4 regions of the Cupriavidus sp. UME77 genome follow, and region 1 is predicted to be linked to each of the others. Evidence: predicted binding sites of a transcription regulator. Region 1 holds the regulator's gene; each other region holds the start of a gene.

The links. The regulator sigma-54, encoded in region 1, starts transcription at its own class of promoters, with help from an activator protein. The targets are predictions, from matches to a motif close to TGGCANGNAANCTGCTTT.
Region 2: a site for sigma-54 is predicted at 2,805-2,822, ahead of A9975_RS07205 (TorF family putative porin). Genes of this name have one in related genera too.
Region 3: a site for sigma-54 is predicted at 4,232-4,249, ahead of A9975_RS13620 (ammonium transporter). Genes of this name have one in related genera too.
Region 4: a site for sigma-54 is predicted at 2,696-2,713, ahead of urtA (urea ABC transporter substrate-binding protein). Genes of this name have one in related genera too.

The regions. Positions count from the first base shown of each region.
Region 1 is NZ_LZZU01000031.1:17,795-25,355, forward strand. Features, by position in the region: gene mutY (A/G-specific adenine glycosylase) at 1-732, shown strand, start outside; gene A9975_RS11680 (LON peptidase substrate-binding domain-containing protein) at 739-1,416, opposite strand; gene rapZ (RNase adapter RapZ) at 1,483-2,400, opposite strand; gene A9975_RS11690 (PsiF family protein) at 2,520-2,843, opposite strand; gene hprK (HPr(Ser) kinase/phosphatase) at 3,032-4,003, opposite strand; gene ptsN (PTS IIA-like nitrogen regulatory protein PtsN) at 4,039-4,494, opposite strand; gene hpf (ribosome hibernation-promoting factor, HPF/YfiA family) at 4,882-5,232, opposite strand; gene A9975_RS11710 (RNA polymerase factor sigma-54) at 5,282-6,757, opposite strand; gene lptB (LPS export ABC transporter ATP-binding protein) at 6,892-7,561, opposite strand, start outside.
Region 2 is NZ_LZZU01000017.1:45,290-52,850, reverse strand. Features, by position in the region: gene amt (ammonium transporter) at 1-1,483, opposite strand, end outside; gene A9975_RS07210 (P-II family nitrogen regulator) at 1,513-1,851, opposite strand; gene A9975_RS07205 (TorF family putative porin) at 1,917-2,726, opposite strand; gene A9975_RS07200 (accessory factor UbiK family protein) at 3,105-3,368, shown strand; gene A9975_RS07195 (YifB family Mg chelatase-like AAA ATPase) at 3,498-5,042, shown strand; gene A9975_RS07190 (LysE family transporter) at 5,334-5,984, opposite strand; gene A9975_RS07185 (hypothetical protein) at 6,032-6,640, opposite strand; gene A9975_RS07180 (thioredoxin family protein) at 6,797-7,246, shown strand; gene A9975_RS07175 (TlpA disulfide reductase family protein) at 7,370-7,561, shown strand, end outside.
Region 3 is NZ_LZZU01000035.1:59,831-67,391, forward strand. Features, by position in the region: gene A9975_RS13605 (hypothetical protein) at 1-247, opposite strand, end outside; gene A9975_RS13610 (Bcr/CflA family multidrug efflux MFS transporter) at 637-1,857, shown strand; gene A9975_RS13615 (mechanosensitive ion channel family protein) at 1,931-2,761, opposite strand; gene A9975_RS13620 (ammonium transporter) at 2,997-4,199, opposite strand; gene A9975_RS13625 (HU family DNA-binding protein) at 4,810-5,091, shown strand; gene A9975_RS13630 (acyl-CoA thioesterase) at 5,284-5,769, shown strand; gene A9975_RS13635 (CreA family protein) at 5,861-6,292, shown strand; gene A9975_RS13640 (SDR family oxidoreductase) at 6,361-7,119, shown strand; gene A9975_RS13645 (phosphatase PAP2 family protein) at 7,168-7,561, opposite strand, start outside.
Region 4 is NZ_LZZU01000052.1:5,156-12,716, forward strand. Features, by position in the region: gene A9975_RS21185 (MFS transporter) at 41-1,342, opposite strand; gene A9975_RS21190 (alpha/beta fold hydrolase) at 1,352-2,188, opposite strand; partial or broken gene A9975_RS38575 (SDR family oxidoreductase) at 2,234-2,353, opposite strand; gene urtA (urea ABC transporter substrate-binding protein) at 2,769-4,034, shown strand; gene urtB (urea ABC transporter permease subunit UrtB) at 4,218-5,855, shown strand; gene urtC (urea ABC transporter permease subunit UrtC) at 5,855-7,060, shown strand; gene urtD (urea ABC transporter ATP-binding protein UrtD) at 7,057-7,561, shown strand, end outside.

The DNA of each region.
Region 1 (7,561 bases):
AGCGCCGGCGTGCGCTCGCCGATCCTGGATGGCAACGTCAAGCGCGTCTTTGCCAGGTTCTTTGGCATCCATGGCCATCCCGGTGTCAAGGCGGTGGAGAACCGCATGTGGCAACTGGCCGATGCGGTCCTGCCCGCCAAGGGGCCGGCGCAAGCCGAGGACATGGTGTCCTACACCCAGGGCGTGATGGACCTTGGCGCCACTGTCTGTTCGCGCGGCAAGCCAGCCTGCCTCGCCGCCGCCGCGTCGTGCCCGCTGGCCAGCGACTGCGTGGCGCGGCGCGACGGGCTGACCGGCGTGCTGCCCACGCCGAAGCCGCGTGCCGCCATTCCCGAGCGCAGCACCGTGATGCTGCTGGTCCGCCGCGGCCGCGAGGTCCTGCTTGCACTGCGCCCGGACAGCGGCATCTGGGGCGGGCTGTGGAGCCTGCCCGAAATGCCGGTCGACACCGTGCCCTTCGATGCGGAACTGGCCGAAGACGCTGCGCTGGAACGCGCCCGCGAATTCGGCATTCCCAGCACGGCCAATATGGTCGGTGAGCTCACCCACGTCTTCACGCACTTCCGCCTGCTGATCCGCGCCATTCGCGTCGACGTCACCGGCCTCACCGCGCGCGATGCCGCCAACGGCCCCGCGTTACGCTGGCTGTCACTGGACGATCTGGATGCGGTAGGCACGCCCGCGCCGGTGCGCAAGCTGCTGGAGGCGCAAGCCCAAGGCGGATTGTTTTAACGTTGCTTAGAGGATGTGGTGCTGGCGCATGTATCTATGCACGATCTCGATCCGCATGCCCGCGTCCGGCAGCGCCATCAGCATCTGCTTGGCCTTGAGCGGCACCGGCAGGAACTCGCACAGCCGATTGGCCACCCAGCTGGGGTCATCCCACAGGAACGGCTCGCAGAAAGGCAGCTCGCCCGGGTGCTCGGCATGGAGCGAGGCAACGATACGCCGTAGCACGGCCAGGCATTCGCCCAGCAGTTCGAGCTTGCAGTCGATGATGTCGGGCGGCAGCAACTCCGCCTGGCCGACCAGCAAGCCGTCCGGGTTCACGCTGTGGCCCAGCAACCGGAAGCGCTGGCGGCCGCGCGCGCTGATCAGCAGCACGCCCAGTTGCTCCATATTGCAGTCGATGATGTCGGCCAGGCAGCCGATCGTCTCGGGCATGGTGGGCTCGTCCGGGCGGGCGACCTCATTGCCGCTGGCGATCAGGCAGACACCGAAGGGCGTGCGATCGCGCATGCAGGCGCGCACCATGTCCACATAGCGCGCTTCGAACACGCGCAGTGGCAGCAGCCCATCAGGAAAGAGTACGGTATGCAGCGGAAACAGCGGCAGGCTATCCAGCGTAGGCCCCGCCGAGGTGCTGTGCGAGGCGGCGAACGATGCGGATGAGCCGGGCGTGGCGGGTGAGGACATGCTGAGCCAGCAAAGGTTTCGGGCGAGGATTGCCGAGCCTGACCACGAAACCTGGCGGTGCGGCGTTTAGCCGCCCGGTGCGAGCTCGCGGTGTCTCACCAGCACATTACCATGGGCGCGAAAATAGTTGGCAAGTCTTTCCGCGATGTACACGGAGCGATGCTGCCCGCCAGTGCAACCGATTGCGACGGTCAGGTAACTGCGATTGTCAGCGATGAAACTTGGCAGCCACTTTTCCACGTAGGCGCGTATGTCCTCGGCCATGGCCAGCACCATCGGCTGGCTTTGCAGGAAATCGATCACGGGCTCGTCGCGGCCGGTCAGCGGGCGCAGCGCCAGGTCGTAGTAGGGGTTGGGCAGCGAGCGCACGTCGAACACCAGGTCGGCATCGCTGGGCACGCCGTGCTTGAAGCCGAACGACTCGAACAGCAACGTGAGCTTGAGGTCATCGCCGCGCACGAATTCCTTGATCCACGCGCGCAATGTATTGGTGCGCACATTGCTGGTGTCGATGCGGTGCGCAGCCTCCGCCAGGGGGCTCAGGAGTTCGCGCTCCATCTCGATGGCCTCGATCAGCGAGGTGTCGTTGAATGCGGGCTCGGCGGTACTGTCGGCGAGATTCTCGTTCTTGGGATTGTCCGAGAGGCCAGCCATGGCTGCGCGCATCGACAGCGGATGCCGCCGCCTCGTCTCGGAATAGCGCTGCACCAGCGCATCGGTATTGGCGGTCAGGAAGACCACCCGGACCTGGTGTTCGGAGGCGAGGTCGCGAAGCGTGCCGGGCAGCTCGTCCAGCGACTCGCGGCTACGGATATCGGTGGCGACGCCCAGATGGGTGTAGCCCTGCGCCGCCAGGTACTGGGCCAACTCCGGGATAAACTGCGCCGGCAGGTTGTCGACGCAGTAGTAGCCCGCGTCTTCCAGTACGTTCAAGGCAACGGATTTGCCGGAGCCGGAGATCCCGGTGATAAGTATGATGCGCATAGCACGACAAGCATAACATCAGGTGATGACGCCGTCATGACGGCGCCGTGCCAGTAAAAATGGCGAACCGAAGAGGTTCGCCATTTTTACACGTCCGTTCCGCAAATGATGCCGGTAGCTTACTTGGACAAGCAGTCGCTCATGAAGGCCTTGCGCTCATCGCCCTTCTTGCCGGTGGCCTGGGCATTGCAGGTCTTCATCTTTTCCTGCTGGCTGTTCTTGGCGGGTGCGGCCGCGGGCTTGTTGGACAGGCAATCGCTCATGAAGGCCTTGCGCTCGTCGCCCTTCTTGCCAGTGGCCTGCGTGTTGCAAGCCTTCATCTTGTCCTGCTGGGTGTTAGCTGCCGCCGGTGCCGCGGGTGCTGCGGCCGGTGCATTCTGGGCGAAGGCGCCGGTGGCAAAAAGCGGGGCTACCAGCACGCACATCGCGATCAATTTTTTCATGCTTGCTCTCCTGGCTGTGGAAAACTTCATGGCTGCTGGCCTGTCGGCTCGGCAACTCGGGGCTGGGCCCAATGCCCATTACTGCACAAAACGGCCTATACCCCCATCGCGTTGACCATCGAAGCGCGGCCGGATGTAAGCAATTGAAAACGGCCCCGTCGTGGTCGCACGGCGTGGGCCTGCCAAACCTAGAGCAGCCGGCCCTGGCCCCGCGATGCGACATCGGCCTGCATGGCGGCGCGCTGGCGGTCCATGAAGTCGCGCAGCGTGTCGATGCCGCGCAGGCGCAGGATGGTGTTGCGCACGGCGGCCTCGACCAGCACGGCGAGATTTCGGCCGGCCGCCACCTGGATCTTGACCATGTGGATGGGCAGGCCGAGGACGTCGAGATACTGGGAGTCCAGTGGCAGGCGCTCGAATTCGCCATCGTTGCGGCGTACCAGCTGCACCACCAGCTTGAGCTTCATCTTGCGGCGTACCGCGGTCTCGCCAAAGATGGTCTTGATGTCGAGCAGGCCCAGGCCGCGCACTTCCAGCAGGTTCTGCAGCAGCGGCGGGCAGCGGCCCTCGATGAAGTCCGGCCCGAGGCGCACGAAATCCACGGCATCGTCCGCCACCAGCCCATGTCCGCGCGAGATCAGTTCCAGGCCGAGCTCGCTCTTGCCCAGGCCGGACTCGCCCATCACCAGCACGCCCATGCCGAGGATGTCGAGGAACACGCCGTGCATGGTCACGCGCGGCGCGGAAATGCGCGACAGATAGAGGCGCAGGTGATCGATTACCGCGGCAGAAGACACCGGCGTGGTGAACAGCGGGGTGGACGAGCGTGTGCAGCGCAGCTCCAGGTCGGGCGGCGGTTCCATGCCGTCGGCGATCACCAGGAACGGCGGCTCTAGCAGGATGAGCTCGCCCATCTGGCGCTTGCGCATCTCGTCATCGAGACGCTGGTAATACGTGATTTCGGGCTTGCCCAGCACCTGGATCCGGTTCGGGTGGATCAGGTTCAAGTGGCCGACGAGATCGGCCGCGGACGTGGCTTCACGCGCAAACTCGACATCGAATGCCCGGTCCGCTCCCTCAAGTCCTGCTACCCAGGAGAGTTTGATATCGGCTGCGTTGTCGTCGAAGATCGACTGCGAGGTGACGCCAGTGAGTTCCATTCGGGTGCTTTCAGGGACGGGCTTTCAGTGCCGGATCAAGGGTGCCATTGCGTCAGCAACTGGTGCACGTCGTCGGGGGTGGGCAAGGTAGCCAGTCCTTCGCGCATCTCGCGGTCGGACAGCAGCTGGGCGATCTCGGAGAGGATTTCCAGATGCTGCTGGGTGGCCTGTTCGGGCACCAGCAGGAAGATCAGCAGCGCGACCGGCTTGCCGTCGGGCGACTCGAAGGGGATCGGCTCGGCCAGGCGCATGAAGGCGGCCAGTGGCTGCTTCAGTCCCTTGATGCGGCCGTGAGGGATCGCAACCCCCGCGCCCAGGCCGGTGGACCCCAGCGACTCACGGGCGAACAGGTTGTCGGTCACGGTCGCGCGCGCTACGCCATGGTTGTTCTCGAAGAGGAGCCCGGCCTGTTCGAACACGCGCTTCTTGCTGGTGACGCTGACGTCGAGGTTGATGTTGCCGGGTGGCAGCAATTTAGCCAAACGATTCATGTGGAATGCGCAGGGTTTTCTATCTAGTAAGCAGGCCCGGGGCCAGGAGGCGTCCCGCCGGGCGGAAAGAGGATAAAAACCAAGGCCCGAGGTGTCCACCGGGTGTCCCCCCATGCCGGTGTCGGGCGTCTGGCCATTATAGAGCAGGCCCGCTTCCGCTTTGTGCATTGCAATAGCCGATGCGCTCAAGCGGTGCCGCATGCACCGGAATGGCCAGGCCAGTCAACCATGTATTGCACAGCATACACTGCTACATATGCGTTGCGGAATCCCCTGCGTGACCCGATCGGGTGGGCTGCAACGAAAAAGCCGCGCTCTGGGCGCGGCTTGATTCCGTTTTTCAAGGGACTGACACCGACGGCCCGGTATGTGGGCCGCCAGGCACGGTCATTGCTGCATCTGCGATGCGGCCATCTGATACTTGACCGCTTCACGGTCGTGGCTCTGCACGCGATCCTTGTGGCGAATCACCTGCCGGTCGAGCTTGTCGACCAGTGCGTCGATAGCGGCATACAGGTCTTCATGATGCGCTTCGACAAAGATGTCCTTGCCCTTGAGATGTAGATTGATTTCCGCGTACTGCCGCCGGTCCTTTTCTTTTGTATTGTCGACAGAGAGCAGCACACTTACGCCAATGACTTGATCGAAATGCCTGACGATACGCTCCAGTTTCGTTTCCACGTACTCACGCAGAGGGGGCGTGATGTCCAAGTGGTGTCCACTGATCTTGAAGTTCATAGCGTTTCTCCTTCTGAAAGAGCTGCATCAGGCAGGCGATGCAGCTCGGCTACAAAGTCTTACGGAGATTGACTGCTGGAATCTTGAGCGCTTCGCGGTATTTGGCAACGGTACGCCGTGCCACCACAAAGCCTTGCTCGCCGAGCAATTCGGCAATCCGGCTGTCGGACAAGGGGTTCCTAGCGTCTTCGGCTCCTATCAATTGCTTGATCAACGCACGGATTGCCGTTGATGAGGCCGCGCCGCCGGTTTCTGTGGATACGTGAGAGCCGAAAAAATACTTCAGCTCGAAAGTCCCCATCGGCGTTGCCATGTATTTATTGGTAGTCACCCGAGAGATGGTGGACTCGTGTAAACCCAGTGTATCGGCAATCTCCCGCAAAACCAAGGGGCGCATCGCAATTTCACCGTGGGTGAAGAAGTTCTTTTGACGTTCGACAATGGCTTGTGCGACGCGCAATATCGTATCGAACCTTTGCTGGATATTCTTGATCAACCAGCGTGCTTCCTGCAGCTTTTGCTGCAGTCCGGCCGCGCCCGCATCGCCTTTTGCACCGCGCAAAATCTGCGCGTACATGTCGTTGATGCGTAGCCGCGGCATCACATCCGGGTTGAGGTGGGCGATCCATCCGCCGCTCAACTTTCGAACAAAAACATCGGGCACCACGAAGTCCGCTTCCGGCCGGCTGTAGGCATGGCCGGGATAGGGCGCGAGCGAGCGGATCAGTTCATGTGCCGCCTTGAGTTCCGGCTCGTCCACTTGCAGCGCTTTTTTCAGGCGCGTGTAATCGCGTACCGCCAGCAGCTCGAGGTGGTTGGTGACGATGCTCAGCGCCAGTTCGCGCTGCGGATGCTTGAGCCTGCGCAATTGCAGCGCCAGGCATTCGGCGGCGTTGCGCGCCCCGACGCCCGGCGGATCGAAGCTCTGCAGCAGCGTGAGCACAGCCTGGATCTCGTCGACCTCGAACTCGAGCTCCTCCGGCAGCTCGCTGCAGATTTCCTCGAGCGTGGTGCTCAGGTAGCCGTCATCGTCCAGGGATTCGACCAGGAAGATAGCCAGCCCTTTGTCGCGCAGGGAAATCTTGAGCGGCGCCAACTGCTCCATGAGGTGTTCACGCAGCGTGGGCTCGGCGTCGCGCAGCTGCATCGGGGTTTTTTCGTCGTCTTCGCCTTGCGGGCGGCGGGCGAAGTCGTCCAGGCTCCAGTCGCTGCCGTAGTCCTCATTGCTGTCGGAGTAGCTGTCGTCGGCTTCGGGGGCGCCATCGGGGCGGTTCTCGCTGGTGCCCTGGCCATCGGCGGGCGCCGGCGCTGGCGCGCTCTGCAGGTTCACCGAGCCGTCCGAAGACACGCGCAACGGGCTGTCCAGCCAGTCGTTCTCGCGCTCGAGCAAGGGGTTCTCTGTCAACGCCTGTTCCACTTCCTGCTGCAGTTCAAGCGTGGACAGTTGCAGCAGCCGGATCGACTGCTGGAGTTGCGGCGTAAGCGCGAGATGCTGCGAGAGGCGGAGCTGTAGCGACGGTTTCATGCGACCTATTTTATGCCCAACTTCCGTACTGGTGGAACGGAAATTGCTATCGCTGGTGTCGCTATGATCGTTTGAAGGATAAAAGGCGACACTGAAGCCGCCCGGGGGCGATGCGCGGCAGGCGCCGCGCGCCCTTACATGCGGAAGTTCTCGCCCAGGTAGACCTTGCGCACCGACTCGTTGGCGATGATGTCTTCAGGCTGCCCGGACGCCAGCACCGCGCCTTCGCTGATGATGTAGGCGTGGTCGCAGATGCCCAGCGTTTCGCGCACGTTGTGGTCGGTGATCAGCACGCCGATATTGCGTGCCTTGAGGAAGCTGACGATGCGCTGGATTTCGCCAACCGCGATCGGGTCGACGCCGGCGAAGGGCTCGTCGAGCAGGATGAAGCGCGGCGCGGAGGCCAGCGCGCGGGCGATTTCCACGCGGCGGCGCTCGCCGCCGGACAGCGACAGCGCCGGGTTGTCGCGCAGGTGGGCAATCTGCAGGTCATCCAGCAGGGTGTCCAGCCGGCGCTCGATCTCGGCCTTGCCCAGGGGTTTGCCATCGTTGAGCTGCAGCTCCAGCACTGCGCGGATGTTCTCCTGCACATTGAGCTTGCGGAACACGGAGGCTTCCTGCGGCAGGTAGGACAGGCCCATGCGCGCGCGCTCATGGATGGCCAGGCCGCTGATGTGCTTGTCGTCGAGCACGATATCGCCCTCGTCCAGCGCCACCAGCCCCACGATCATGTAGAACGACGTGGTCTTGCCCGCGCCGTTGGGGCCCAGCAAGCCAACCACCTCGCCGCTCTTCACGTCGAGC
Region 2 (7,561 bases), on a different contig from region 1:
GCGCACCCAGGATGCCGCCCACGCCGTGCACGCCGAAGACGTCGAGCGAGTCGTCCATGCCCAGCAGCTTCTTCAGGCCGGTTACGCCCCACAGGCACAGCAGGCCGGCGGCGATGCCGATCACGATCGAGCCCATCGGGCCGACGAAGCCGGCCGCCGGGGTGATGGCCACCAGGCCAGCCACTGCGCCCGAAGCGCCGCCCAGCATCGAGGGCTTGCCCTTGCTGATCCATTCGCCAAAGGTCCAGGACAGCACGGCAGCGCAGGTCGCCAGCAGCGTGTTGACGAAGGCCAGTGCGGCCGAGCCGTTGGCTTCCAGCGCCGAGCCGGCGTTAAAGCCGAACCAGCCGAACCACAGCAGCGAGGCGCCTACCATGGTGAAGGTCAGGCTGTGCGGACGCAGGGCCTCACGGCCAAAGCCGATCCGCTTGCCGAACATGAAGGCACCCACCAGGCCAGCCACGGCTGCGTTGATGTGCACCACCGTGCCGCCAGCGAAGTCGAGCGCGCCCTTCTGGAACAGCCAGCCACCCTTGGCAGTAGCTGCCGCGCCGGCTGCCGCGTCGGTGTACAGGTCAGGACCAGGCCAGAACCAGACCATGTGGGCCATCGGGATGTACGAGAAGGTGAACCACAGCACCACGAAGACCAGCACCGCCGAGAACTTGGCGCGTTCGGCGAAAGCGCCGATGATCAGGCCGCAGGTGATGGCTGCAAAGGCGCACTGGAAGGCGAAGTAAGCCAGTTCCGGTACCACCACGCCCTTGGAGAAGGTGGCAGCCACGGCATCGGCATTGAGCCCCTTCATGAAGAGCCGGTCGGTGCCGCCAAAGAAGGCGTTACCCTCGGTGAAGGCGAAGCTGTAGCCGTAGATGGCCCACAGCAGCGACACCAGCGAGAAGATCACCAGGCACTGCATCAGCACCGACAACATGTTCTTCGAGCGGACCAGGCCGCCGTAGAACAGCGCCAGGCCAGGCAGCGTCATCAGGATCACGAAGGCCGTGGAGACCAGCAGCCAGGCGGTATCGCCCTTGTTGGGCACCGGTGCGGGCGCTGCCGCGGCGGCGGCGGGAGCGGCGGCGGCTGCCGCTGCGGGCGCTACCGCCACGAGCGAGATCTCCACCACGCGCGCTGCCTCGGCGTTGCCGACCTTTTCGACCTCATCGGGCTTCTTCATCACGATGGCGTCGTCAGGCACGCCAGCGGCCTTGAGCGCGGCAGCCACTGCCAGGGCGCGCTGCTTGGCCAGCTCGGCATTAGCTGCCGCGTCGCCGGTGGTATCGGTAAAGCCCGACACCTGGACCTTGGAGCCCGCGTTCGCCTTGACGAACTCTGCCACCTTGGCGGCCGCCGCGGCGCCGTCCGCGGGCAATTCGGCCTTGCCCAATTCAAAACTCAGCTTGGCGCCAGGAAAATCGGCTGCGCGGGCCAGGCCGCAAATGCTGAACAGCAGCGCGAACGCCACCAGAAAGCGTCTCATGAAGTTTGTCATTTGTTTTTTCTCCTCGCTCACAGCGCGTCGCCGCCGGTTTCGCCCGTGCGGATGCGGATGACCTGCTCGATCGGTGCGACGAAAATCTTGCCGTCGCCAATCTTGCCGGTGCGCGCCGATTTCTCGATCGCCTCGATGGCCCGGTCGACCACGTCGTCCGGGACGGCCACTTCGATCTTCACCTTGGGCAGGAAATCCACGATGTACTCCGCGCCCCGGTACAGCTCGGTATGGCCCTTCTGGCGGCCGAAGCCCTTGACTTCAGTCACGGTGATGCCGGACACGCCCACGTCCGAGAGCGCTTCGCGCACCTCGTCGAGCTTGAACGGCTTGATGACGGCGATGATCAGTTTCATCCGATTTCTCCTCTGAGCGGGACGGCCCGGCCTCGCGTCCGGCGCCCGCTCGACCTGATGCGTGTTTAGAAAGTCTTGGTGATCGAAGCCCAGGCGGTAGCCTTGCCGACGTAGCGGCCCGGTACATTGGTATAGGCCGATTTGTGCGCATTGGTGTCGATATAAGCGATCGCCAGCGCGAAGCCCTTGCCCAGGTCCTTGGTCAGCCCGAGCTTCCAGTCGGTGTAGGAGGCGCTGTTTACGTGCTTCACGTTCTGGTATCCGACGTGGGCATTGAGAGTCAGGTCCCAGAAGTTCAGCGGCACATTGGCCGACAGGTCGGCGTAGTAGCTGTACTTGCTGTCAGCGAAGCCGAACAGGTTGGTCAGCGCCTGCGAGTACTTGAAGAACACCGGGCCAGCGCCGGCGCCGACATACAGTTCCGTGGTGTACGGGCGGGTGAAGCCGTTCGGGTAATCGCCCGGGTAGTAGTACTGCAGCACGCCTGCGTCATAGTTCCACTCCAGGCCGGCCAGCGTCACCGTGTTCTTGAAGCCGCCATAGAAGTCCATCTCGATCGGTGCCGAGACTTTCGGATTGCTGTCGCCGAGCCAGCTGATGCTCGAGTTCCAGTTACCCACGTAGAAGCCGCTCGAATGCGAGTAGTCGAACCCGCCCTGGATGGCCGGGCGGCGGTTGGTCTGCATCAAGCCGCGATAGCGATACTCACTGGCCAGGGTCACGTTGGCGGTGAAGGTGTGCGGCGAAGCCTCGGCGGTGGCAGTGGCGTCGGTAGGTGCACCGCCCTCCTGCGCATTGCTCTGGGCGAAGGCGGCGGGGGCGAGCCCGCAAAACACAACTGCACTGGCGCTGACTGCAAGGGCCAACTTCTTCATGGGTTTGTTCTCCTTTTCCTCTGGCTCGGTACTTGTGTGTTTGAAAATAGTTTGTAAAACGAGGCTCCTGTCTCCATTACTGCAACTGCCGTGCCAGGATGGAACCGTGGCATGAGAAAGTCATTTTGTGCGCGAAAAGACATCAAAATGGACGAGGCCGACTGTCTCCCAGCGAACTTACGGACGTTAAAAGGTGTTACCAGCCCGCGCTGGCGCTTTCCCGGCGACGCTTGAAGCGTGATAATCGGCCCATGCCGGCGGCAAGTGCCGTGCACGCACCGCGTTTGCCCGCACCCCGTTTCGGTGCACCGCGATGCAGCATGCCGAATCCCGCCCACCCAATTATCCGCACCAGGACGGTGCAAAAGGAGAACCAGTATGAAACCCACCGATCTCTTCAACGATTTCCAGGCCAAGATCAGCGAAGCCCTGCGCAATTCGCCGGCCAAGGACATCGAAAAAAACGTTCGCAGCATGATGACGCAGGGGTTTTCCAAGCTCGACCTGGTCACCCGCGAGGAATTCGACGTGCAATCGCAGGTGCTGGCGCGCACCCGCGCGCGGCTGGAAGAACTGGAAGCCCGCGTGCAGGCGCTGGAAAGCCGCTCGGCAGGCGGCTCCGACACGCCTGTTTCGGGCTGAAACCCTTGCCGCATCCCGTGTTTGCCCCAGGGGCCCGATGACCCCGGGCGCAGCCCTCGACCGCCAGAATGGCCGCCGTATTCCGGCGGCCATTTTCGTTAACACTTCCTTGATGCTTTTCGGAGTGAGATGAGCCTCGCCCTCCTGCGTAGCCGGGCGCTGACCGGACTCGAGGCACCGCTGGTGTCGGTCGAGGTGCACCTGGCCAACGGCCTGCCCGCCTTCAATATCGTCGGGTTGGCCGATACCGAAGTGCGCGAAAGCCGCGAGCGGGTACGCGCGGCGATCCTCAACAGCCAGCTCGAGTTTCCCAGCCGGCGCATCACGGTGAATCTGGCGCCCGCCGACCTGCCCAAGGAGTCCGGGCGCTTCGACCTGCCGATCGCGCTTGGCATCCTGGCCGCAAGCGGGCAAGTCCCGCTGGATGGCCTGGATGCCAGCGAGTTCGCCGGCGAGCTGTCGCTGTCCGGCGAATTGCGCCCCGTGCGCGGGGCACTGGCCATGGCCATGGGCCTGGGGCGCGACAACGCGGCACGGCAAGCCGCCGGCGAAGGCCCGGCGCGCAGCTTTGTGGTGGCGGCGGAAAACGCGCCCGAGGCGGCCCTGATCGACGGCGTCACGGTATATGCGGCGCGCTCCCTGCTGGAAGTCTGTGCTCACCTTGGCCCCCTGCCCGCGGACCGCCTGGCACGCGCGCAGCCACTGGTGGAGATCGCGGCAGGAGACCCGGCCGGCCCCGACATGCGTGACGTGCGCGGACAGGCGCAAGCGCGCCGCGCCATGGAGATCGCGGCGGCGGGCCAGCATTCGGCACTGCTCGTCGGCCCGCCCGGCACCGGCAAGTCCATGCTGGCCCAGCGCTTTGCCGGCCTGCTGCCGCCCATGACGCTGGACGAAGCGCTGGAATCCGCCGCGGTGCAGAGCCTGACCGCCGCCGGCTTCCATCCCGCCCGCTGGCGTGAGCGGCCCTACCGCTCGCCGCACCACACCGCGTCGGCGGCGGCGCTGGTGGGCGGCGGCAGCAATCCCCGGCCGGGCGAGATCTCGCTGGCCCACCAAGGTGTGTTGTTCCTGGATGAGTTGCCTGAATTTGACCGCAAGGTGCTGGAAGTGCTGCGCGAACCCCTGGAATCCGGCCGCGTCACCATCTCGCGCGCCATGCGGCAAGCCGACTTCCCGGCGCGCTTCCAATTCATCGCCGCGATGAACCCCTGTCCTTGTGGCTATCAGGGGCACCCTTCCCGTCCTTGCCGTTGCACCCCTGACCAGGTGCTGCGCTACCAGTCCAGGCTATCGGGACCGTTGCTCGACCGGATCGACCTGCAGGTGGAAGTGCCGGCGCAGGATCATCAGGAAATGTTCGACGGCCCGCCCGGAGAGCCCAGCGCCGACGTGCGCCAGCGCGTGCTGGCCGCCCGGGCCGTGCAGCAGGCCCGGCAGGGCAAGCCCAATGCCGCCCTGTCCGGTCGCGAGATCGACGAATACTGCCCGCTCACGCCCGAGGCGCAGGCATTGCTGCGCGGCGCCATGGCCAAGCTGGCCTGGTCGGCGCGCGCCTATTTCCGCGTATTGAAGATCGCCCGCACCATTGCCGACCTGGCGGGCACCGAGCCATTGCAGCCGAGCCATGTGGGCGAGGCTATCCAGTACCGGCGCGCCTTGCGCACACCCTAGCCATTCACGCCCGGCGCGGCGGCACGGCCACAGGAGGCTCCGACGGCGGTGGGGGCTCTTCGATCGGAGGGAGGTCGGGCGGCACGCCCGGCGGCAGCGGATCTTCGGCCGGCGGCACGGTGTGGACCGGTCGCGCATGCAGTGGAGCCTGCTGGGGGGAAGAGCTTCGCATTGCTTGCCTCCGCTTGGGTCGTCTTCGTCTTACCTTATTGAAGCAAACGCACTCTTGGGAAGCCAGCGATAGATAGACATATGGACGGATCGGGCCGGCGCGGAGCCGGCCCCGAGTCCTCAAGCCGGATGGCGCCTGACGAAGAACAACGCCGCGCCCACTGCCACCAGCACGCTGCCGAAGATCCGGTTCTGCCAGCGCACCGCGCGCGCATTGCGCAACAGGCCGCGCATGCGCGAGGCCAGCAGCGCGTAGCCGTGCATCACCACCAGGTCCACGCCGCACATGGTCGCGGCCAGGATGGCAAGCTGGGGCCCGAGCGCATGGGCGGGATCGATGAACTGCGGCAACACCGCCACCATGAAGATGATGCCCTTGGGGTTGGTCACATTGGTCAGCAAGCCTGTGGCAAAGCGCCGGCGCGGGCTCAGCGCGGCCACGCGCGGTGCTTCCGTCCCCGGCACGGCATCACCCTGGCCGCCGTCCACCCGCGCGCGCCATTGCTGCACGCCGATGTAGATCAGGTAGAGCGCACCGATCGTCTTGACCACGGCAAAGGCATGCTCGGAGGCCACCAGCAGCGCGCCCAGGCCACCGCCGGCCACCAGCAGGATGATGACCAGCCCGGTCTGCAAGCCGAAGATCGTGGTGGTGGTCTTGCGCAGGCCGTAGGACAGGCCATGGCTCATCGACAGCACCGCGCCGGAACCCGGCGACACGGCAATCACCCAACAGGCCGCGAAATAGGCCAGCCAAACATCCCAACGCATTGCATTACTCCTGGAAATGAACTGTCTTGAAGCTTGGAGCGCCCAGGTCAGAACGGATGGAAGCCCGTCAGGAACTGGTCTATCTGTTCCGCCTGGCGCTGGTCGCGCGCGGCCTCTCCCGCCTCCAGCACGACCGCCTGGTAGACGTGCACGCCCGACGCCACCAGCCGCGCCGTCAGCCTGCGTGGCGACTGGTCCTGCGGCGATACCGCGGCCACCTGCACCTCCACGCCCTCCAGCGCCACGGCCGGCGATGCGGCCGACATCACCGTCACCTTGCGGGTCTTGACCGCTTCGGCGGGATGCGGCCCGAGGTTGCCGAGCAAGCCCTTTTGCATGGAATCCAGCGCCGCCTGCCGCAACTCTGCGTCATCGGCGGGCAAGGTCACCACGCCCACGGCGAACAAGGTCTCGTCGACCCGGGCTGCGTCCATCGTCATGGGCAGCTTGCGCCCGGCAATCGCCACCTCGCGCGCGGCGCCGGATGGCTTGCCGGGATAGAGCGCCGCGTAGGCGCCTTCGTTGGACTGGATGGTGCGCCAGTCATAGCGGGGCGAACAGGCAATCAGCCCGGCGCCGAGCGCGCCCAGGACGATGGCTTTGGCAAGCAGGGACTGCGGCAAGCGGAAAAACCGTGGAAACCAGGCGTGGGGCATCAGGGCGGCGAATGCGGAAATAAGCCGCTATTATCGTAGAACCCGCGTGCCAGCGCTCATCCACATTGCCCGCCAATGCAAACCCAGCCATCGATCCAGCCAATGCAGTCATCCACCCGTGGTGTCTTTGGCACCGCACGCCGTACCGGCACGGCGATGCTGGGTGCCATGCTGGTCGCGGCGAGCACGAGCGCCCTGGCCGCCACGGCCCACCTGCCCCCCGTCAACGATCTCGCCGCCCAGGCCTCTGCTGCGGCCAGCCGGGGCGAGCCCCTGGTGGTGCTGGTGACACTGCCCGGCTGCGTGTACTGCGAAACGGTGCGCCGCAACTATCTCGGCCCGCAAGCCGCGGCGGGAGAAATCGAGGCGCGCGAGCTCGACATGACCGCCGACACGCCGCTGCGCAACGCCGATGGCAGCATGACCACCGCGCGGGAATGGGCCCGCAGCCGCAATGTGGCGGTAGCGCCCACGGTGCTCTTCCTCGACGCGCGCGGCCGCTCCCTGGCCACGCCGCTGCGCGGCATGCAGCCCGATTTCTATGGCGCCTACCTTGAACAGGCGCTGGACCAGGCCCGCTCGGCCTTGGCAAGCAAGGCGCATTGAGGCGCACGATGGCGCACGCGGCTGCGGCCAATCGTCGCATCCGCGGCGGCTCGGTGCATGCAGCCGGCAGCGCCACGGCAGCAGCAGTAGAATAGTGGCTTGTCTGACCTGTCGGCGAGCATCATGACGACCTCCGCTTCCCCCACCGCACCCACCCCGGCAAGCACCGCCTCGCGCAAGCTGTGGCCTGTGATCGCCGCCGTGCTGCTGGTTGCCGTGCTGGGCTGGTTCGGCTATCGCGCCATCGCCCCTGCCAATGCGGCGCCGCCCGCCACGTTCACGCTGCTGTCCGGCGAAAAAATCAGCACCGCCGAT
Region 3 (7,561 bases), on a different contig from region 1:
CGGGGCGGGCGGTATTGCGCAGCAATTCAGGCACGCCTGCTGCGCCGGTATTCTGGCCCGTGGCAGCGCCCTTGAGCATTTGCGCCAGGGCATCGGCCTCGTCCACCACGACGGGCGCAGGCGCGGAGGCGGCGGCCCTGGCTGGAGCCGGAGCCGGTGCCGCATGCGCATGCGGCGCCCACGGCAAACTAGCCGCGCCGGCGGCCAGGGCAAAACAGACAGAAAGCAGTTTGTATCTTGTTCTCATGCAGGAAAACGTTGCCGGGAACCGCACCATCGGGTGGGTTCCCGCGGTGCGTCGGGCTGCGTGATCGTCCGCCTCGGGCGGCCAACAGGCTGGCATTGTACCCTTGGCGTCGCTGCCGTTGAAAGCCACGCACTCCTCCACTTCTCGGCGAAGCGAGGCCCGAAATCACCGCAATGCCGCGGTACCGTCAGGCCTGTCATCACAGTTTGCGCGCGCCCGGTCGGACGTGCGCCTGCATCATCGCCGCGCGGCATGCCGAGTGCGCGGCTTGTTACGCTATGCAACAATTACGTCTTTAGCCGCTCCCGTGCCGCTACGCCGTTAGCCAGTTTGACGCATTGGGCGCCGGTGGCCATCCCGGCCGCCTAGTTGTTCCTCAGGAAGTTTCGATGACCCGCTCCACCCGCGCCCCGCAATCCGGGCGCTTTCCGCTTTGGCTCCTGGTATGCGCTTCGCTTACCGCGCTGGCGCCGCTTTCCATTGACATGTACCTGCCGAGCTTCCCTGCGCTGGCCGGGGATCTCGGGGTCGATATCGGCCGCGTGCAGCTCACGTTGGGGACGTTCCTGGTCGGATTGGCGGTGGGGCAGGCATTCTATGGCCCGATCAGCGACCGCTTTGGCCGCAAGCCGCCGTTGTATGCCGGCCTTCTGGCCTATGCGTTGGCCGCAGCCGGGTGCGCGCTCGCGCGTGACGTCGATGCGCTGATGCTGTGGCGTTTCCTGCAGGCCCTGGGCGGCTGCGCAGGCATGGTGATGGCGCGCGCCGTCATTCGGGACCGGCTGGAGGCCCATGAGTCCGCGCGCGCCTTCTCCTCGCTGATGCTGGTGATGGGCCTGGCGCCGATCCTGGCGCCCATCATCGGGGGCGCAGTGCTGGCGGCATTCGGCTGGCGCGCCATCTTCTGGTTGCTGTGTGGCGCGAGCCTGCTGATCCTGTGGGTGGTCCACCGCTACATGGAGGAGTCGCTCGACCACGCCAGCGCCATGCCTTTGCGCCTGGGCCGCGTACTCTCGAACTACGGCGAGCTGCTGCGAGATCGGGGTTTCGTCGGCTATTCGCTGTCGGCCGGCTGCGCGCAGGCGGGCATGTTTGCATACATTGCGGGGTCGCCGTTCGTGCTGATCGAGTTGCATGGCATCGATCCCTCCCATTACGGCTTCGTGTTTGGCGCCAACGCATTGGGCCTGATCGGCATGTCGCAGCTCAACGCGCGCCTGGTGCGCAACCGCACGCTGGACCACGTCCTGCGCGGCGCGCTGCTCGCACCGTGCCTGGCCGGCCTTGCCCTGGCTGCGGCCGTGCTCGCCGGCCTGGCGCCGCTGCCGGTGCTGCTGACGGGATTCTTTGTGTTTATCGCCAGCCTCGGCTGCATCCTGCCGAACGCCTCGGCACTGGCCATGGCCCAGCAAGGCCATCGTGCCGGCACCGCGTCCGCATTGATGGGGACGCTGCAATTCTCCCTGGGCACCCTGGCCGGCGCGGCCGTCAGCTTCTGGCGGGATGGCAGCGCGTTACCGCTGGCGGTGGTCATGGGCGTTTGCGGTACCGGCGCCGTGCTGATGCGGGCCTTTGGCCGTTCAGGCGCGGCGAAGCACGGCGCCGAATGATTCGGGTGCCGATGGTGCTTCGGTAGCGGGGCGGCCTGGCTCAGCGTGGCCGCGCCATCCCATCGATACACGGTTAAGCGGCTGCGCCGTTTTGCAGCACCACCAGTTGAGCTGGCATCGGGGCGGCGAAGCCGGCCTCGCCAAAGCTCTCGCGGATCACCCGGTTGCTATCGAAATACACCTGCCAGTAATGGTCGGTATGGCAGTACGGACGTACCGCGAGCACCGGCCCCACCAGGGTGAACTCGAGAATCTCGACGTCCGGCGGCGGCTCGGCCAGCACGTTGGGCAGCGCGGCCAGCCGCGCCTTGAGCAGGGTGGCGGCCGCCGCCACGTCGGTGCTGCCGGCCAACTGAGCCTTTAGCTCGACCCGGCGGTACGGGTTGGCGCTGAAGTTCTGGATTGTGTCGGCAAAGATCTTGTTGTTGCCGACCACGGTCAGGACATTGTCTGGCGTGTCCAGCGTGGTGGCAAACAAGCCAATCTCCCTGACGGTGCCGGTGATCCCGCCTACCGTGACGAATTCCCCGACCTTGAAAGGCCGCAGCACCACCAGGAAAGCGCCCGCCGCGAAGTTGGACATCAGCCCCGACCACGCCATGCCGATGGCGATGCCGGCCGCCGCGATCAGCGCGGCAAAGCTGGTGGTCTGGATGCCGAAGTAACCCAGGATCCCGATGATCAGCACGATATTCAGCGTCACCGTGACGATGGAGCCGACATAGCGCAGCAAGGTCGGGTCGACCTTTTGCTTGGTCAGGGACCCTTGCACCATGCGCACCACGACATGGATCAGCCACCGGCCAACCACCCAGAAGACCAGGGCGGCGAGAACCTTGAACCCGACTTCCGTCGCATAGGCGACGACGACATCCTGATACTTCTGCAGCGTTGTAGCATCCATCGCGTTTCTCCCTTGCTGGCTCGGCAGGTACACAGGCAACGAACATCATGCAGCGGATGCCCGGACGCGTCGGGGGCGGAGCGCGAATGCAGGCAACGCATTATTGCTACGCGGCGAGCGGAAGTTCAAGCACAAAATGGCCGCGCAGGGCGCAGCGCGCCACTCTGGCCATGGGTCGTGGGAGCGTGGGGTGGGGGTGGCGCAAGGGCGTGAAGCCCCTTTGCGCCGCCGTGCCTTACCAGTTGGTTTCGCGTTCCGGCGTGGCGGAGATGCGATGCAGCGACAGGTCCGCGCCGTTGTATTCCGATTCAGCGTCAAGCCGGATGCCCACGACCTTCTTGAGCGTGCCGTAAACCACGGTGCCTCCCACCAGGGCGATCGCGATGCCAAGCAGGGTGCCGACGCACTGCGCGCCGAGCGAAACGCCGCCAATGCCACCGAGCGCCTGGCTGCCAAAGATGCCGGCGGCAATGCCACCCCACGCGCCGCACAGCCCGTGCAGCGGCCAGACGCCCAGCACATCGTCGATATGCCATTTGTTCTGGGCCAGCGTGAACAGGTAGACGAACAGCGCGCCGGCGATGGCGCCGGTGACCAGCGCGCCCAGCGGGTGCATCAGGTCGGAGCCGGCGCAGACCGCCACCAGCCCGGCCAGCGGGCCGTTGTAGGCGAAGCCGGGGTCGTTGCGGCCGGCCGCCCAGGCGGCCAGCGTGCCGCCGGCCATGGCCATCAGGGAGTTGATGGCCACCAGCCCGCTGATCTTGTCGACGGTTTGCGCGCTCATGACATTGAAACCAAACCAACCTACCGCCAGCACCCATGCGCCCAGTGCCAGGAACGGGATGTTCGAGGGCGGGTGCGCGCTGATGCGGCCGTCTTTCTGGTAGCGGCCGCGGCGCGCGCCCAGCAACAAGATGGCGGGAAGCGCGATCCAGCCGCCCATGGCGTGGACCACGACGGAGCCGGCGAAGTCGTGGAACGGCGCGCCGGCGACCGAGGCGATCCAGTCCTGCACGCCAAAGCGGTTGTTCCAGGCAATGCCCTCGAAGAAGGGGTAGACCAGGCCCACCAGCACGAAGGTGGCCACCAGTTGCGGGTTGAAGCGCGAGCGCTCGGCAATGCCGCCAGAAATAATCGCTGGTATGGCGGCGGCAAACGTTGCAAGGAAAAAGAATTTCACCAGCTCATAGCCGCTTCTTTCCGCCAGTGCATGGGCGCTGGTGAAGAACTCGACCCCGTAGGCCACGGTGTAGCCAATAAAGAAATAGGCGATCGTGGAAACCGCAAAATCCACCAATATCTTGACCAGTGCGTTGACCTGGTTCTTCTTGCGCACCGTGCCCAGTTCCAGGAACGCAAAGCCAGCGTGCATGGCGAGCACCATGATCGCCCCTAGCAAGATGAACAGGGCATCGGTGCCGCTCTTCCATTTGTCCATACAATCCTCTATGCGCAAAATAGGAGCACACGTACGCAAAAAGCGTACCAGTCTGGGGCATCGCAAGCCGCGAGCTGCACCGTGTTGGTGGGATTTGCACCGATTTGTCGCGCTCGAAGGGGGTGGCGCACGGATCGAGAAGCCAAAACGCGAAGCCGATTAACATGCGCCGGGGATGGTCGGCAGATGGAGGCTGCGCCAAAATGAGGCGATGCCCTTATTTGGGGCGCACCCCCACGGATTCCATGCACCAAGATGGATTGCGCGGGCGCGCCCATCCAAAGCCATTGACATGCCGCCGACCAAGCCGTCTGGGCGGTCTCGGCGGCAGCAAGGTGGACACAGCGCTGGTCTGATCTTGTCAAGCGATGCCCGTCATCACGTACGGGCGTTCGAATGACCATTAACCTCGCTGGTCGCATTTGAAAGCGCGGAAAAGGAGGGGTAAATTCCCCGCAAAGGCGCTTGACTCAAGGATTTGCGGCTTTTTTCGTTGCATTGGTGCCACTGGGGATTGCCCAATGCGTAAAGCGCGGATTAGACTGCGCCGATCGGTAATTTGCCGCGTGGCAGACACTCCGATCAAGACGACCAACAAGGGAAATCAGCCATGAATAAAGGTGAACTGGTATCTGCCATCGCCGCTGACGCGGAACTGAGCAATGCTGCAGCAGAGCGCGCGCTGAATGCCGCTCTGGACAACATTAAGAAGGCGGTTGCCAAGGGTGATTCGGTAACGCTGGTGGGCTTCGGCAGCTTCAGCTCCGGCAAGCGCGCCGCACGTACCGGACGCAATCCGCGTACTGGCGAGACCATCAAGATTCCGGCCGCCAAGACGGTCAAGTTCTCTGCCGGCCAAGGGTTCAAGGACGCTGTGAACAAGAAGAAATAAGTAGTCCGCGCCCCAGGCGCAAACAGGAAGGCGGCCCGTTGGGCCGCTTTTTTATTGGTGCCCGGGTGCTTTTCGACGTTCTCGGGGGCAGGGCAGGACGATCGTTCCGGGTTAAACTGCCGATCGTCGGCGCCAGCCTTTCGACCTGCACCGCGGGTCGGCCCGGCCGCTTCCAGACTCCGGATTTTCATCATGAATGACCTGTCCCACCAGCTTTCCATGACCGTGCTGATGACGCCGGACATGGCCAATTTCTCCGGCAATGTGCACGGCGGCACCATCCTCAAGTACCTCGACATGGTGGCCTACGCCTGTGCCAGCCGCTATGCCGGGCGCTATGTGGTCACGCTGTCGGTCGACCAGGTAGTGTTTCGCCAGCCGATCCACGTGGGCGAGCTGGTGACGTTCCTGGCGGCAGTCAACTTCACCGGCCGCAGCTCCATGGAAATCGGCATCAAGGTGATCACGGAGAATATCCGCAGCAAGCTGGTTCGCCATACCAACAGCTGCTACTTCACCATGGTCGCGGTGGACGACAGCGGTGCGCCCGCCGAAGTGCCGCCGCTGGTGCCCCGCGACGAAGTCGAGCGCCAGCGCTTCGCCGCAGCCCAGCTGCGCCGCCAGTTGCGCCAGGAAATGGAGAAACGGCACGATGAAATCACCGGCACGGTGTCCTGAGGTGAGGGGCACGGCCATGCAATCCGGGCGTTTCCATCGCGTTTCCCGTGGGCCGCTTTGGCCTCTGAGCGGCCTTCTGACGGCGCTGGCGATGCTGGCGCCGGCCGCGCATGCCGAGGAAATCGGCAGCGTGAGCACCAATTTCCGCATGACCGGCTCCGACAAGGTCGTGATCGAAGCCTATGACGATCCGCAGGTCGAAGGCGTGACCTGCTACGTGTCGCGTGCCCGCACCGGAGGCATCAAGGGCTCGCTGGGCATGGCCGAAGACCCGCCGGAAAGCTCCATCGCCTGCCGCCAGGTAGGGCCGATCACGTTCAAGGGGCCGCTGCGCCAGCAGGACAATGTGTTCTCCGAGCGCATGTCGATCCTGTTCAAGACCCTGCACGTAGTGCGCACGGTTGACCGCAAGCGCAATACCCTGGTCTACCTGACCTACTCGGACCGCATCGTGTCAGGCAGCCCGCAGAATAGCGTGACCGCCGTGCCGGTGGCGCCGGCCACGCCGATTCCGGTCAAGTAGGCATCCGCCTCCCAATTCACGATCCACGATCCACGATCCATTCAACAATCCAGTCCGGAGAAGACAGCATGAGTGAGCAAGGCAAGGTTGCGCTGGTAACGGGCGCGGCCCGCGGCATCGGCAAGGCGGTGGCACAGGCGCTGCTCGTGGCAGGCTATCGGGTGGTGTTTGCCGGGCGTACCGCCGATCCGCTCGAGGCGCTGGCCGTGCAAGCCAGGGCCGACGGCCATACGGCGCTGGCGGTGCAATGCGACGTCAGCGATCCGGATTCGGTGGAGCGGCTCTTCGCCCAGGTTCGCGAGCATTTCGGCCGGCTCGACGTGCTGTTCAACAACGCCGGCATCAATGCGCCGGCGGTGTCGATCGATGAACTCTCCGTGGCGCAATGGAAGGCCGTGCTGGACACCAACCTGACGGGCGTGTTCCTGTGCTCGCGCGCGGCCTTCGCGCTGATGAAGTCGCAGAGCCCGCGCGGCGGCCGGATCATCAACAACGGCTCGATCTCGGCGCACGCGCCGCGTCCCAACACGGTGCCGTACACGGCCACCAAGCACGCCATTACCGGGCTGACCAAGAGCCTCTCGCTGGATGGCCGCGCTTTTGACATCGCCTGCGGGCAGATCGATATCGGCAACGCCGCTACCGATATGGCTTCGCGCATGGCGCGCGGCGTGCCGCAAGCCAACGGCGAGATCGCGCCTGAGCCACTGATGGACGTGGCGCATGTGGCCAGCTCGGTGGTGCATATGGCCAACCTGCCGCTGGATGCCAATGTGCAGTTCATGACCGTGATGGCCACCAAGATGCCCTTCGTCGGGCGCGGCTGAACACGGCGCAAGCGTCCGGCCGGCATCGGGCCGGCCAGGCGTCTCCTGCTATTTGATCGCCAGTGCCTCGCTTTCAGCGCGGCAGTCGCCGCTCGGCCGCAGCCCGTTGGCACGGGCTTGCGCAACCTCCGCTTTGGCTGCCGCAAGATCCGCGAGGAAGGTGGGGTCTGCATGCAGCCGCGCCACGGTAGCTGCGCCCATGATGCGGCCCTGCGTCGCATCGCTTTGCCAATGCACATTGCAGACCAGCCGGCTCTGCCCATAGGCCAGCCCGCGCGCCAGGATCATATTGGACTGTTGCGGCGCGATCTCCGCCAGGATCAACGCCCACGCCCAGCCGATGGCGTTATGCCCCGAAGGGTAGGAGCCGTCCTTGGAAAGCATGGCTTCCTCGGCGGGCGTGCAACTCGGCTGCTGGTTGACCACGAACGGCCGGGCGCGT
Region 4 (7,561 bases), on a different contig from region 1:
CCGTCGCGGCCTGGTGGCGGCTGTCCCGCCACGGCGCAGCTCAGGCCGGCGAACGTGCGGCCGCTATATCTCGCGGCGAGGCCGCCAGCGCCTTTGCGGAACGCTCGGGATTGATCCAGCACAAGCCAATCACGCCACTTGCCAGCAGCAGCAGGGCGTTGATCGTGAAGCCCACGTCAAAGCCGCCATTCATGCCATGGCGCTGCACCAGTTGCCCCACCACCGCTGGCGCTAGTATGCCGGCCAGCGTGACCAGCGCCGTGTGGATCGACAACACGCTGCCGCGCTGGCCCTCCGGCACGATCTGCGCGAGCATGGCCGGCGTCAGGGCGAACGCCACGGGCGGCAGGCATGCCGCCACGGCAATCAGCAAGGTCTTGGGCACCGGCGCCAGCGTGATCGACGCGATCGCCAGGTACACGCCGCCACCCGCCAGCGCGGCCAACGAGATGAGCACGCCACGCGCAAGCCGCGACGATGCGCCCGCACGCAGCATGCGCTGCGACAACCAGCTAAGGATCAGCGTGACGGGCATGGCCGAGGCCACGATGGCCGCATACCAGCGCCCGGTGGTGACCGGGTCGAAGCCCAGGCCCTTTTCCAGGTAGGCGGGCAGCCACGTCAGCCCCAGCGCGAGCGCCCAGTATGCGCAGAAGCCAATGGCCAGGCAGGCCAGCACGGTCGGGTCGCGGAAGATGCGCAGATAGGGCAGGCGCACGGGCGTGGCCGCGGTGCCGGCGCGTGATGCGCTTGCCTGTGTGATCGGGCCCTCGCGTCCCACGCAGAGCCACATTGCGCTCCACGCCATGCCGATGCCGGCCAGGATCATGAAATTGGCGCGCCAGCCCCATCGCATCGTCACCAGCGGGATCAGCAGTCCCGCCAGCAGCAGGCCTACGGTGGCCCCCTGGTTGATCATCGCCACCGGCAGGTTGCGCTTGTGGTCCGGAAACCATTTGAACAGCGCGTGCACGGAGATCGGGAAGGCCGGCCCTTCGGCCGCGCCAAGCAGCATGCGGCACACCAGGATGGTCATGGCCGATCCCGCCAGCGCCAGCGGGACCTGCAGGACGGCCCACGACAAGCCCATCGCCAGCAGCAGCCAGCGCGCGGCCACGCGATTGGACAGAAAGCCGACCAGCACGGTGGATAGCGAGAACAGCCAGAAGAAGCTGCTGGCGATCAGGCCGAACTCGGCCGGCGGCAGCCTCAGGTCTGCCATCAGCGGCACGGCGACCATGCCCAGCACGATCTTGTCGAGGAAGTTGATCAGCGAAAGCCAGGTCAGCATCGAGGCCATGGCCCAGGCGCTGCGTGGTTGGTAGGACGCAAGTGTATTCATCGGTTAGCCTCAGGATCGGTTCAACGTGTTGACTTGGCGCTCGTTTTCCCTGGTGGTCGCGCAATCCAGGTGCTGCTCGATCAGTGCGAGCAGGCGCTCGGGCTGTTCCAGCATCACCAGGTGCCCGCTGTCGATCTCCGCGTAGCCGGCGCCGCCGATCGCCGCGGCGAGCGCCTGGCAATGCGCCGGCGGCACCATCTGGTCGTGGCGCATGCCGATCACGAGCGTGGCGGCGCGGATGCGGGGCAACAGCGGCGTGATGTCGATGATGGCGTCGAGCCCGGCCTGGCGGTCGCTGCCGGGCGCCAGGCTCGCGCCGAAGCGCCGCAGCATGCCCTCCACGGTGGCGTCGTCCATGCTCGCGATGAACCGCTCCGATACGCCATTGAGCAGGACCATGCGCGCCAGTTGATGGCGGTCCGACCGCGCCAGCGACTGCCACAGCGCGAACAGCAGGCGCATGCGGCTATCGGTCCGCGCCCAGGCGCCGAACAAGACCAGGCGCCGCACGCGCTCTGGCATCAGCGCGGCCGCGGCGGCGGCCACCACGCCGCCTAGCGAATAGCCCACCAGATCCACGGGCAGGTCGCCCGCCAGCGCCATGCAGTCGCGCACCTGTCCGACCAGCGCATCGAGCGTCAGCGGCCCGCCGTCGTCACGGGTTTCACCAGAGCCCGCAAGATCCAGCGCCAGGCAGCGCCTGCGCTGCGCGAGCCCGGGCAGCAGCGCGGCCCAGTTGGTTTCCGCGCTGGAACTGGTGCCGTGCACGAGAAGAGTCGGCCGTCCGGTGCCGGCCTCGATCAGGCTGGTTCGGATGGGCTCCGACGCGATTTCCAGGCGTTGCATGTGGAACTCCCTTGGGTGCGCTTGGCGGGCAGCGTGGAGACAGGCTTACTGGGCGGTGATGCCGCCATCGACCGTGAACTGCGAGGCTGTGATGTAGCGGCCCTCGTCGCTGGCCAGCAGCAGGAACACGCCGACGATTTCCGCTGGCGTGGCCAGGCGGCCGCGCCTGGCACTCGAGCATGAAAATGAGGGAGACGATCTGGTCCGCGCCGGGCGTCGTTGACGCTTTCAATGGGTTGTCTCCGTCGTGCTTTTTTATGGGTAGTCGCGGCGCATGCGGCAACACCGTGGCGCGCAATCGAGAGGCCACCTTAGAGCCGATTGCGGATTCGGGCAAGGCACGGCGCAACATGCGTGCCGCCATGTGCCCCAATCTGAATCAGCCGGCAGCGGCGCACAGGCTTGGTGCGTGACGCTTGCGCACTATCGTGGTGCGATGGGTGGCCTGGCGGCCTCCGGAGGCTCGCCGGGCCGTGTGCACAGCCTTGTATACAAGCTTGTATGCCATGGCATGCTAGTTGCAGAAGAAGTACCTGGGGTGCGTTGTTCCTTTATCCAACACGACAATCTGGGAGCTGCAATGAAAAGACGTGACATGCTGAAGCTGTCGGCGGTAGCCGCCGCGGCCTTGTTTGCAACGGCAGGCGTGAGCCCGCTGGCATTGGCGCAGTCCAAGGAGCCGATCAAGGTCGGTATCCTGCATTCGCTGTCCGGCACCATGGCCATTTCCGAGACTTCGCTCAAGGACGTGGCGCTGATGACCATCGACGAGATCAACAAGAGCGGCGGCGTGCTTGGCCGCAAGCTTGAGCCGGTCGTGGTCGATCCCGCTTCCAACTGGCCGCTGTTCGCCGAGAAGGCGCGCCAGCTCATCACCAAGGATAAGGTCGCCGTCACGTTCGGCTGCTGGACCTCGGTGTCGCGCAAGTCGGTGCTGCCCGTCTATGAAGAGCTGAACTCGCTGCTGTTCTATCCGGTGCAGTACGAAGGCGAGGAGATGTCCAAGAACGTCTTCTACACCGGCGCGGCGCCCAACCAGCAGGCCATTCCCGCGGTGGAATACCTGATGAGCAAGGAAGGCGGCGGCGCCAAGCGCTTCTTCCTGCTGGGCACCGACTACGTCTACCCGCGCACCACCAACAAGATCCTGCGTGCCTTCCTGAAGAGCAAGGGCGTGGCGGACAAGGATATCGAAGAGGTCTACACGCCGTTCGGCCACAGCGACTACCAGACCATCGTCGCCAACATCAAGAAGTTCTCGCAAGGCGGCAAGACCGCCGTGATCTCCACCATCAACGGCGACTCCAACGTGCCCTTCTACAAGGAACTGGGCAACGCCGGCCTGAAGGCCAAGGACGTGCCGGTGGTGGCGTTCTCGGTGGGCGAGGAAGAACTGCGCGGCATCGACACCAAGCCGCTGGTGGGCCACCTGGCCGCATGGAACTACTTCATGTCGGTCAAGAACCCGGAAAACGAAGCCTTCAAGAAGCAATGGGCGGCGTGGGTCAAGGCGAACAACCTGCCGGGCGGCGACAAGCGCGTGACCAACGACCCGATGGAAGCGACCTACGTGGGCATCCATATGTGGGCGCAAGCCGTCAAGAAGGCCGGCACGACCGATCCCGACAAGGTGCGTGCCGCGATGTATGGCCAGACCTTCAAGGCCCCGGACGGCTTCACCCTGACCATGGGCGAGAACCATCACCTGTACAAGCCGGTGATGATCGGCGAGATCAAGGGCGATGGCCAGTTCACGGTGGTGTGGAAGACGCCCAAGGCCGTGCGTGCGCAGCCGTGGAGCCCGTTCATCGCGGGTAACGAAGGCAAGCCGGACAAGGTGATGTAAGCAGGGCTCCCGCCTGGCGCTCTCCTGCTCTCCCGCTTGCTTCGCGGCGGGTGAGCGAGGGGAGGGCGCCGGGCAGTGTCTTAGCCTCCTCGCATGCTGTCCGCCGCTTCGGTGCGGTGGCGGCAAATCGTCATGCCGATCAAGGTGACGCGCGTGCTTCGCCGCGCGCGACTCGCAAACCTTATGCACCGACCCTTATCGTTCTCTCTCGCTTCACGGTTGCGCGCCATGCTGGCCGCGCTGCTCCTGCTGGCCGCGTGCCCGCTGTGGGCCGCGCCGCTCACGCAGGCCGACCTGAAGCCGCTGGCCGAAGACGACTTCGACGCCAAGACCGCCGCGATCACCGCACTGACCAAGGCGCCGGTGGCGCAGGCCGGCCCCATCCTCAAGGCCTTGCAGGACGATACGCTGCAATACGCGCCCGGCGTCGGCATGGTGCGCCAGGACGGTGACAAGCTGGTGGACGCGATCAGCGGCGCGCCGGTCACGGTCAAGCCCGACGCGCTCGAAGCGCTCACCCTGAACAACAGCCTGCGCGCGATGGTGGACAGTGCCGCCAGCAGCACGCTGCTGCAATCGCCCGATGCGGCGGTGCGCACGCAGGCCGTCAATACGCTGCTGGACCAGCCGGGCAGCGCATCGCGCCCGGTGGTGGAGGCCGCGCGCAAGGCCGAGGCCGATGCCGGCCTGCGCACCAAGCTCGATGTGATCTGGGCCAATATCGTGCTGGCCGAGGGCAGCCGCGACGATCGCCTCGAAGCCATCCGCATCCTCGGCCGCGACAGCAATCCGCAGAGCCGCCAGAAGTTGCAGCCGCTGCTGGAAAAGGACGCAGCCGGCAACTTTCGCGAGCCCGACGCCGAACTGCGCGGCGCCGCGCAGCAGGCGCTCGACGCCCTGCGCGGCGACCAGCGCCGCGCCGAGCTGATCGGCAACCTCTTTGCCGGCCTGAGCCTGGGCAGCGTGCTGCTGCTCGCCGCGCTGGGCCTGGCCATCACCTATGGCCTGATCGGCGTCATCAACATGGCGCACGGCGAATTCCTGATGATCGGCGCGTACGCCACGTACATGGTGCAGGGCGTGTTCCGCGCGCACTTCGCCAGCGCGTTCGACTGGTACCTGCTGTTCGCGCTGCCCGCATCGTTCCTCGCCTCCGCCGTGGTTGGCTTCGTGCTGGAGCGGCTGGTGCTGCGCCATCTCTACGGCCGCCCGCTGGAAACGCTGCTGGCCACCTTCGGCGTGAGCCTGCTGCTGATGCAGGCGGTGCGCACGCTGTTTGGCGCGCAGAACGTGGAAGTGGCCAATCCATCCTGGATGAGCGGCGGCATCGAATGGCTGCCCGGCATGGTGCTGCCATACAACCGCATGGTCATCATCCTGTTTGCGCTGGCGGTGGTGGCGGTGGCCTGGGCGGTGCTCAACCGCACCCGCCTTGGCCTGTTCGTGCGCGCCACCACGCAGAACCGCACCATGGCGGCTTGCGTGGGCGTGCGCACCTGGAAGGTGGATAGCTACGCCTTTGCCTTTGGCGCGGGCATCGCCGGCCTGGGCGGCTGCGCGCTGTCGCAGATCGGCAATGTCGGCCCCGACCTCGGGCAGGCCTACATCATCGACTCCTTCATGGTGGTGGTGCTGGGCGGCGTGGGGCAGCTCGCGGGCACCATCATCGGTGCTTTCGGGCTGGGCCTGATCAACAAGTTCATCGAGCCGTTCTATGGCGCGGTGCTGGCCAAGATCTTTGTCCTGGTGCTGATCGTGCTCTTCATCCAGAAGCGCCCGCAGGGACTGTTCGCGCTCAAAGGGCGCAGCGCGGAGGCATGATGAAGACTTCACTCCCGAATCCATCCACGGCGGGTTTCCGGCTGGCCGTGCCGGAGCGCCAGCCGCTGTTCTCCGCGCGCAGCTGGACGGCGTTGCTGGTGATCGCATTGGTGGTGGGCATCGGCGTGCCGGTGTGCGCGCTGCTGGTGCCCGAAGGCCATCCCATGCATCTGTCGGCCTATGCGCTGACGCTGATCGGCAAGATCATGTGCTTCGCGCTGGCCGCGATCGCGCTGGACCTGGTGTGGGGCTACTGCGGCATTCTCAGCCTCGGCCACGGCTTGTTCTTCGCGCTCGGCGGCTACGCCATGGGCATGTACCTGATGCGCAGCATCGGCCGCGAAGGCGTCTACAAGAGTGACCTGCCCGACTTCATGGTGTTCCTCGACTGGAAGGAGATGCCGTGGTTCTGGCACGGCACCGAGCATCTCGGTTACGCGATGCTGCTGGTGGTGCTGGTGCCGGGCGTGCTGGCGTGGCTGTTCGGCTTCTTCGCCTTCCGCTCGCGCATCAAGGGCGTGTACCTGTCCATCATCACGCAGGCCATGACATACGCCGCCATGCTGCTGTTCTTCCGTAACGAGACGGGTTTTGGCGGCAACAACGGCTTCACCGATTTCAAGCGCATCGCTGGCTTTGCCGTGGCCGCGCCGCAGACCCGCACGGCGCTGTTCGTGCTGACGTTCCTTGCCCTGCTGGCGGGCTTCATCGCCTGCCGCTACATCGTGACGTCCAAGCTCGGCCGGGTCGTGACCGCGATCCGCGATGCCGAGATGCGCGTGATGTTCTCGGGCTATAACCCGCTTGGCTACAAGCTGTTCGTGTGGACCTTTTCGGCCGTGCTGTGCGGCATAGCCGGCGCGCTCTATGTGCCGCAGGTGGGCATCATCAACCCGGGCGAGATGTCCCCGGCCAACTCCATCGAGATGGCGGTATGGGTGGCCGTGGGCGGACGCGGCACGCTGATCGGCCCGATCATCGGCGCCTTTATCGTCAACGGCGCCAAGACCATGTTCACGGCTTACTTCGCGGAGTACTGGCTGTTCCTGCTGGGCGCGATGTTCGTGCTGGTGACGCTATACATGCCGGACGGCGTGATCGGCCTGCTCAAGCGCGCGCGTGCCATGCGCGCAAGCCCGCAGGCCGCGCCGGGCAACGCGGCGAATGCGCCGGCTGCCGCCACCCGCAGCGGAGGGGAAGCATGAACGCAGCACTGGGAGCACAACAGGCCGAAAGCGGCGGCACCACGGGCCTTGGCCGTGTCATGGAGCCGGGCGTCATCGACGTCTCGCACGGCCCCATTCTTTACCTGGAAGACGTGACCGTGCAGTTCGACGGCTTTCGCGCGCTGAACAAGCTGACGCTGTCGATCGACCACGGCGAGCTGCGCTGCGTGATCGGGCCCAACGGTGCTGGCAAGACCACCATGATGGACGTGATCACCGGCAAGACCGGGCCGCGCAACGCCAACGTGAGCGGGCGCGTGTTTCTCGGCCAGAGCATCGACCTGATGCGCATGACCGAGCCCAAGATCGCGCAGACCGGCATTGGCCGCAAGTTCCAGAAGCCCACCGTGTTCGAGCAGCACGAAGTGTGGGAGAACCTGGAGCTGGCGACGAAGGGCGACAAGCGCTGGTTCACTTCATTGCGCGCGCGCCTGGGCGCCGAGGGGCATCGCCGCATCGAGGAAACGCTGGCGCTGACGG